Regions from separate parts of the Sulfobacillus thermotolerans genome, predicted to be linked through region 2. Evidence: riboswitches for the same ligand, from Rfam matches in the RefSeq annotation. Region 2 holds a riboswitch; the other holds the start of a gene.
What was found. Region 2 has a riboswitch for S-adenosylmethionine ahead of ORD20_RS04275 (O-acetylhomoserine aminocarboxypropyltransferase/cysteine synthase family protein). Riboswitches for the same ligand answer to the same signal wherever they lie in the genome.
Positions count from the first base shown of each region.

Region 1 (4,169 bases), 660 kb from region 2:
ATGATCGCCTTGAGAAAACAGCATGAAAGCCGCCGTCAAAGCGGCCATGCCCGAGGAAAAAGCCATACCGCGGCTCCCGTGCTCAAGGCTTGCCATGGCCGCTTCAAAAGCATGCCGGGTTGGATTGCCCGAACGCGCGTAATCATACGTTGGGGGATTCCAGGGATCGGCTTGGTGATAGGTGGTGGCACGATAAATGGGAGGCGTAACCGCCTGGGTGGCAGGGTCAATCTCCTGGCCGGTGTGAATAAACTCCGTCTGTTTGTGTGGCATCATAGACTCCTTTGACGCATCTAGGATAGGGAGTTGAGCGCTTGGTCTAAGTCGGCCATGAGATCATCCACATGTTCAATGCCGACGGCCCCTAAGTCTAAAGGCCGCTGGCGAACCGCGGTCATAAACGTATTATCAATAGCCAATTTGGCACCATGGGCATGGGCCATTTCCGCAAGAGCTCGTAATGGACTGACTTGCAATAAGGGGTTACTAGGGCTTTCCGCAATAACAAGACGCGTCGTGTCCGTAAAGGCGCGCTCGACCGCATCGAGTTGGCGCGTGTTAACCATCGAGGAGCGAATGCCAAATTTTGCAAAAACATCTACCAATAAGCGATAGGTCCCCCCATAGGCATCGTCAGTGACAATCACATGATCGCCTTGGTGGAGCATGTGCACCAAAGCCGTGAGAGCAGCCATGCCGCTTCCATATAAAAGAGCGCCAGCACCTCCATCAAGACGGTTGATAGCCTCTTGCGCGCTGTGGCGGGTTGGGTTTTCGGTCCGGCTATAGTCGTATTGGCCAAGGTTCTCACCCGGATGCTGATACGTCACCGTTTGATAAATCGGGGTGCTAACAGATCCATATGCGAGATCTTGTCCGACGCCGCAGTGAGCAGCAAGAGTTTCAGGATGCCACTGAGGGCTCCTCATATGATGCACAAAAATCGTCCTTTCTGGGGCAATATCAGCCGATCAAGAAGTGAGAAAACGATCCAAAATATCACGGGCATTTTCATGGCGACGGCTTTCTTCCAATAAATAATTGAGCACGTCACGTAGCCAGGCGTCTAAGGGAATACGGTCCGTCTTTAATACGACGTCGTGCACGATCTTTTGCCGTTCGGGAAGCAGTTGACCGCCCTTGGCACTAAGTTGGTAGCGTACATTGTCAAAGGTTAGGGTGATCGACTTAATGGATGACGTTTTGGAGAAGAGGCCCGACTGACGAACCACCCGCACGTTTTCGGGCAACGACGCCTCCAGCTTATGCGCCAAGACGGTCATAAGCATTGGGACGTCATGGCGGACATCCTCCAGTCCAGCCGCGAGAATCTCAAAAGACATTCCCGCATTATCATCCATGTGGCACGCCTTCTTTCTCCTGCGCTGTCGGTTCACTAATGCGCATGGCCTAAGTATTGTGGACAGGTAGTCCCGCAATCATCACTCCTATTTTCAGCGAAGATGGGGCTGTGTGCAAGGCACGAAACTCCTAGACGGAGGATTTTTGTATAGAAAGAATGGGCGAGAGGTAGGGGAAGGAGAGCAAGAGCTCCCGCCGCATTAAGGGCAGCGGGAGTCGCTTAATGGAAGACGTGATGCCACAAGGTCAAGGCCGTGTGGCTGATTTGCATAGCAGCAAAGGTTAAAAAGGAGCCTAATATGGCGCGGACTCCTTGCCATGACTCGAGACTGCGCTGGGCATCCCCTAAGGTGTGGATGAAAAAATTCAACTGCCATAACAAGACAGAGCCGAGAACGGCAACAATGACGACGAACCAACGGAACACATGGCGGCGGCGAGCTGGTTTAGAGTCGGAATCCAGCACGCTGTGGCGCCGTTCTTTGGATAAAGACGAGCCCGATGACGACATGGTGCCACCTCCTATGGATACTCTATCATCCATACCAAAAAATGGCAATTATATTATTTTATGCAATGTCTCTTGACCATTTCGCGACGCCATGGTATTTTGCTTACAATTCAATAAGATTTACTTCTTATCCAGAGTGGTGGAGGGACTGGCCCGATGAAACCCGGCAACCCCCATAGGGTGGGTGCCAATTCCGGAAGAATACGGATTCGTATTCTTTAAGATGAGAAGAGCTAACGCCTCTTCTCTAAGTAGGCGTTTTTTTATGGTTGGATGTGCCGGGCTCTGTCTGGTCCACGCCACGCGTCCAGCTTCATTTCCTCAACGACTTTGATGCCGGTGAGATCAGAACAGGGGAGAAATTATATAATGAAGACAACGATTATGGGGTCTTATCCGAAAATTCCGGCGGGTCCGGGGCCGAGTGTCCGGACTGCTATTCAACGTTTCGAAAAAGGGCAAATCTCGCCGGAGCAACTGTACTCGACCTATGAAAGTGTTGTAAAACGGGTCGTGGACTTAGCCGCTGATGCACAGTGTGATAGGACCACAGATGGCCAGATCCGCTGGTACGATCTCTTTGATCCCGTCGTTCGGGACTTGGATAATGTGTACAGTGCGGGTCTACTGCGGCTGTTTGACAACAACTTTTACGTACGTCATCCGGTCGTCACAGGTCGCCTACAATATCAAGGGGGAACGCTAGCGGCATGGAGTCGCGAAGCGGCCTCTTTATCTCGTATTCCCGTGACAATTGTCCTTCCGGGCCTCTTTACCTTTTTATCTATGGTGGAAGACAAAAATTACCACAATGAGGAAACGCTATTAAGTGACTTGGTTGATGTCATGCGGTTGACCGTCCGTCACCTCGCTGATACGGGTATTGTTGAGGTGCAGTGGGATGAGCCGGCGCTGGCGCGCTATGCGGATCGTTGGCCCACAGCGTTCGTTCAAGAAGCGTACCAGAAGCTCCTAGCGTTGGAAGGACTCGTGCTGGATTTAGCTCATCTGGTGCACGAGGAGGCGGTGGCATTAGAAAAAGCGGGCGCTCGTTATATCCAAATTGATGAACCCGCGTTATCGACGAGGCCCGAAGAATTGGATTTGGCTATTGAAGCCATGGCGATTGTCACAGAAGGATTGACGGCGAAGACCATCAGTCATATTTGTTACGGGGATTTTGATACCATTTTGCCGGGATTATTTGAGCTTCCGGTGGACCAGCTCGACCTCGAAGCCGCTAATCAGAATTATGCATTGCTCGACCTTTTGGCGCGCCATCCTTGGCCCCAAAACAAAGAATTGGCATTAGGCGTGGTGGACGTGCACACGCACCGCATTGAATCCGTCGATGAGGTTAAGGCGGGAATTCGGCGGGCACTTGAAATTGTTCCCCTCAACAATTTGCTGATTGACCCGGACTGCGGATTAAAGACGCGTACATGGGACGAGGCGACAGAGAAATTGCGCGTAATGGCGCAAGCGGTTCAAGCAGTGCGGGAAGAGGAAGGCCTCGAGTGAAATCGTTAGCGGATGCTTTAAGGGACCCGACGTGGATTATAGGGGACGGAGCATCAGGCACGGCGCTTATGGCGGCGGGGATCGACCCCGCTGCTCTTCCTCTCGTGCCGCTAAGACAGCCTGACACGTTAATGAATCTCCATCTCCAATATCTCGAGGCCGGAGCACGGTTGTTAGAGACCCAAACCTTTTCCGCCAATGGGAGCAAACTGGCGGCACTGGGGCTCGAAGCCGACGTTGTCTTATTGCACCGCCGCGCAGCGCAAATTGCGCGACACGCGCGCGATATCTTTGGCGAACCCGCGTGGATTGTTGGATCGATAGGACCTTTGGCACAACCTGTCGCCTCGCCGGTTATGGAGAGCCTTACGCATGAAGAGGCCGTGGACTATTATCGCCCGGTGGTCGCGGGACTGTTAGCTGGTGGAGTCGATGGCTTTATTGTGGAGACGATGTCTGATATTCCCACGGTATTAGCCGCGGTAGAAGCCATTCGCGAGGAAAGCCTCTTGCCGATTATTGTGAGTTTTGCGTTTTCACCGGAAGGGGCGACGCGTTACGGGCTTACGCCCGAACAGGCCATTGAAGCGATGGGCCAATTACCAGGCGGTCCTCCTCAGTTGGTGGGTGCCAACTGCGGAAGTGGACCGGCTCCGTTGCTGGATGCCGTGATTCGAATGGCGCCACGGGCCAAAGATTTGCAGATTCCGTTAGCCGCCTTTCCTAATGCAGGGCAGCCCGCGATGGTGGCCAATCATGTCCATTATCCGGCCAG
Region 1 is NZ_CP133983.1:1,509,498-1,513,666, forward strand. Features, by position in the region: gene ORD20_RS07685 (trans-sulfuration enzyme family protein) at 1-276, opposite strand, end outside; gene ORD20_RS07690 (aminotransferase class I/II-fold pyridoxal phosphate-dependent enzyme) at 294-929, opposite strand; gene ORD20_RS07695 (hypothetical protein) at 972-1,361, opposite strand; gene ORD20_RS07700 (hypothetical protein) at 1,583-1,873, opposite strand; SAM riboswitch class I at 1,998-2,103, shown strand; gene ORD20_RS07705 (hypothetical protein) at 2,243-3,394, shown strand; gene ORD20_RS07710 (bifunctional homocysteine S-methyltransferase/methylenetetrahydrofolate reductase) at 3,391-4,169, shown strand, end outside.
Region 1: it holds a riboswitch for S-adenosylmethionine, as region 2 does, so the genes downstream of both, ORD20_RS07705 (hypothetical protein) here and ORD20_RS04275 (O-acetylhomoserine aminocarboxypropyltransferase/cysteine synthase family protein) in region 2, are expected to answer to the same signal.

Region 2 (4,169 bases):
TTGGCACAACTAGGGGTGGTGCGCTACAGTGGGCAACGGTGGCTGTGGTGCGGCGCACCCCCGGATCCCCGTCGTATCACGCGCATTGATGCGGTGAGGCGCTGGGTTCACTTGGTGCCTTTTTGTGAGGAAGCGCTGGCACCATGGAAGCATGCGGCGGATGATATGCGCCTTACCGACTCCGGTCAAGAGATGAATACCTTCCTTATCGCCAATATCAAACCCTCAACAGGAATGCGCTGGCTTGATATTGGCGGGGGTACGGGTGATTTGGCACGGCAGCTAAGCCAAATGGGGGTTGATGTGACGATGTTGGATACCCCTTCAGTTATTGCTCGGTGTCGCACAAGGTCCTTCTCATCAGTACGTTTAGTCGCAGGCGACGTTTTAGCGGGTTTGCCAACAGGGCCGTTTGATGTGGTGAGTGCAGTACGGTTTTTAGAAGAATTTTCAGCGACGCAGGTGCGGCAAATCTTTCATCATATGCGCAAGCAGTTGGCACCCAATGGAATCGTTTGTGTGATTTCTTCGGTGGATGATAATACCTTGTGGTCAAAATTGTTTGCTATAGAAGTGGCGAGTACGAGCCCAAAAGGACGGACATATAGTGTGCGTACGCTCGGGATTCTTGCAGCGCGGGAACATTTGGCCTTGATGCGCATGAAAACCCATGGCCCGTATACTCTCATAGTATTGAGGCGAATGACGCTGGCTGGGCGGCGTAAGGACCGTGACACCATGCAGTTAGTCGAATACTGACCCAAAAGGGGCCAGTGTGGGCGTTTTAGGTTCACACTGGCCACAATAGTTAGGCGTGAGTGGACGCGTTTAATGCTTGCTCCAAATCGGCCCACAGGTCGTGAGCATTCTCCAGCCCTACGGATAACCGAATGAGGTCACCCCCGGCGCCCGCTAGTTCTTGTTCTTGCGGACTTAACTGTTGATGGGTTGTCGATGCCGGGTGAATGGCCATAGACCGGGCATCGCCGACGTTGGCCACAATAATCCAGAGCTGCAAATGATTCATGACTTGCTCGGCTTGTGCGCGTCCACCTTTGACACCGAAATTGAGCATGGTACCAAAGAGGTTTTCCCGTAAATACTTGCGCGCGTTCAAATGGGCGGGGTCGGCTGGCAGGCCGGGATAATTGACCCAACTGACGAGGGGATGATGGGCTAGGCGGTCGGCAATGAATGCGGCAGACTGGCTTGCTTCTTTCATGCGCAATGCCAATGTTTCAAGCCCTAATAGAATCAAAAACGCATTGAAAGGGGCTAATGCGGCGCCTGTATCTCGCAGGGTTTTCACGCGCAAGCGTAGGGCATAGGAGCTGGGTTGTTCGCCGAACACAATGCCGTGGTAGCTTGCATCAGGCTCCGAATAGAGAGGGAATTTTGGTACATTGTAATTAAATCGGCCCGAGTCAATGACGATGCCGCCGAGTGAGGTGCCATGTCCGCCAATCCATTTCGTCAGTGAATGGATGACAATATCTGCCCCGTATGCGATGGGCTGCTCTAAATATGGAGTCGCAAAGGTATTATCCACGATAAGCGGCACGTGGTGACGATGCGCAAAATCTGCCCACGCGGCGATATCGGTCACATTGAGCCGAGGATTGCCAATTGACTCCACGAAGACACCGCGCGTGTGCTCGGTGATCAGGGCATCGGCCTCAGCAAGGTCGTTGTCGGCCACAAACCGGACAGTGATGCCGAAATCCTTAAGCGTGGAGGTAAAGAGTGTCCAGGTACCTCCATATAAAGACGTCGAGGCAATAATGTCATCACCCGCTCGACAGAGATTCAAAATGGCCGCCGTAATAGCTGCCATGCCTGATGAAAAGGCGACAGCCGCTTGGCCGCCTTCGAGCGCGGCTAGACGTTGTTCCAGAATATCGGTGGTGGGATTCATGATACGGGTATAAATATTGCCAGGTTCTTCAAGATTAAAGAGCCGGGCTGCGTGTTCGGAATCTTTAAAGGCATAACCTACCGTTTGATAAATCGGGGTCGCGACGGCCGATGTTGCCGCATCCGGTGTGTATCCACCCCGGACAGCCGTTGTTTCGAATTGCCAATGGTTTGGCTTTTCCATTAATTTAAAGCCTCCTTATCAAGGTGACGCATAAAAAAACACCAGTAAGAGCCGGCTCTTCTGGTGTCGGCCTCTCATTTCTCAGCAATATGCTGCAGGAATTGGCACCATAACCATCAAGGCCGGTTGCCGGGCATCATCGGGCCAGTCCCTCCGCCACTCTCCATAAGAGGTTTTCAATTGAATAACAGGATAAAGAATGTCAGGTATTTCGTCAATATGGATTAGTTAGTTTTCCTCATTGGTTTCGGGTGCATTATAGCGGGCAAAATGGGCAGCCGCTTCGGAACGCCTGGTATATCCTAATTTACTGAGAATGTTGCTGACATAATGCTTGACCGTTTTATCACTCAAGAAAATTAGTTGGCCAATCTCTTTGTTGGTTCGGCCTTGGGCAATGAGTTCGAGGACTTTCTTTTCCTGCGCAGTGAGCGTTTCCACGGCATCGGTAGTGACTTTAGGATTGCGAAGGCGCTCGAGCAACTGTGATGTGACTTCAGGGCCAAATAATGCGCCACCTTGAGCGACCGTGCGGATGCCGTCAATAACAGCGCGTCCGCGGGATTCCTTGAGGAGGTAGCCTGAAGCCCCGGCATTCACCGCGTCAACCACCAAATCTTGGCTCCCAAATGAGGTGAGCATAATAATGCGGAGATTGGGATCTTGATCTTTAAGCTTGCGGCAGACTTCCATGCCATTGATATCCGGCAAACGAACGTCTAGGACCACAACATCAACATTACCTGGAATATGGTCGATGGCCTCTTGGCCGCTTTCCCATTCTTGGGCCATAACCATATCGGGCTGGCGTTCAATCATATTGCGCAGACCAATGCGTACGACTTCATGATCATCGACAATAGCAACGCGTATCGGATTATCCTCGGGCATTGTTTGTGCCCTCCTTAAATAAAGAGTTCTTACCCCTCATTATAGCCAGGGGGCGGTAAGGGTGACAGTTGTACCTTCATGCAATCGACTTTGGATATCCACGTGCCCATGCCATCGCTCCATGCGCTTAGACATGTTCCGTACCCCGAAGTGCGTATGGGAGGCATCTGGCTGCGGAACAAAGCCCTCGCCGTCATCGATGATTTGCACTTGGTATGATTCCGCAGTGGAATGCCAATGCACCAATATGTGATGAGCATGGCCATGGCTACGCGCATTGGAGACGGCTTCTTGTATGCTTAACAGCAAATCGTGAATACGTTCGGGGTGTAAGTCCAAATACCGGGAATCATCAAATTCCATGGAAATGTCATCCATTGGCCCTTGGCGCCTAAGCATGTCCGTCAGGGCAATTTTAAAGTCAATGGATGTCGACTCGAGACTTTGGATAAAGAACCGAATGTCGGTCATGAGAAGGCTTAACGTTTCGCTGATGCGCATGAGCTCTTTAATCGCAAACGGATCTAGTGTCTCGACGGAGTCTACAAGGTTATCAATGGACAGAGTCGTGCCGTAAAGCGTCTGCAATACGCCATCATGAAGATCTCGGCCAATGCGTTCGCGTTCTTTTAACGTCGCAAATGATTCACGGTCTTGATAAAAGCGGGCATTGGCAATGACCGCTGCGGCTTGTCGGGCAAATAGTTCGACCATGGATTGATCGTCTGCTGTAAAGCCTCCGGCTTTTTCCGTAAGGTATAAATGGCCCATGACTTGATTTTGATAGAGTAAAGGGAGACCTAAAAAGCTTTCCATTTTGGGGTGATGTGGCGGAAATCCAACGGATGCTGGATGGTCTTGCAGGCGCTGCAGGCGAATCGGACGACGCGTGCGAATCACTTCGCCCAGTAGTCCACGCCCCGTCGGATAAGGGCCCATTGCTGCCACTTCTTCGGCACTTAAACCAGATGTGAAGAATTGGCTGATTGTATAGGCGTCGTCGTCTTCCAGTACTGCGAGCGCGGCGTATCTGGCCCCTGTGAGCTTGCGCGCAACATCTACCACATTTTGGACAATATCATGCCAGTCTCCCACCGTGGTCATGGCGTACGAGGCTTCACGCAACGCGGTGAGTCCGTCACGTTGTCGTTCTAAGCGCTGATTGGCTAGTGTGACCGCC
Region 2 is NZ_CP133983.1:846,570-850,738, forward strand. Features, by position in the region: gene ORD20_RS04270 (class I SAM-dependent methyltransferase) at 1-759, shown strand, start outside; gene ORD20_RS04275 (O-acetylhomoserine aminocarboxypropyltransferase/cysteine synthase family protein) at 809-2,098, opposite strand; SAM riboswitch class I at 2,170-2,270, opposite strand; gene ORD20_RS04280 (response regulator) at 2,327-2,989, opposite strand; gene ORD20_RS04285 (GAF domain-containing sensor histidine kinase) at 3,029-4,169, opposite strand, start outside.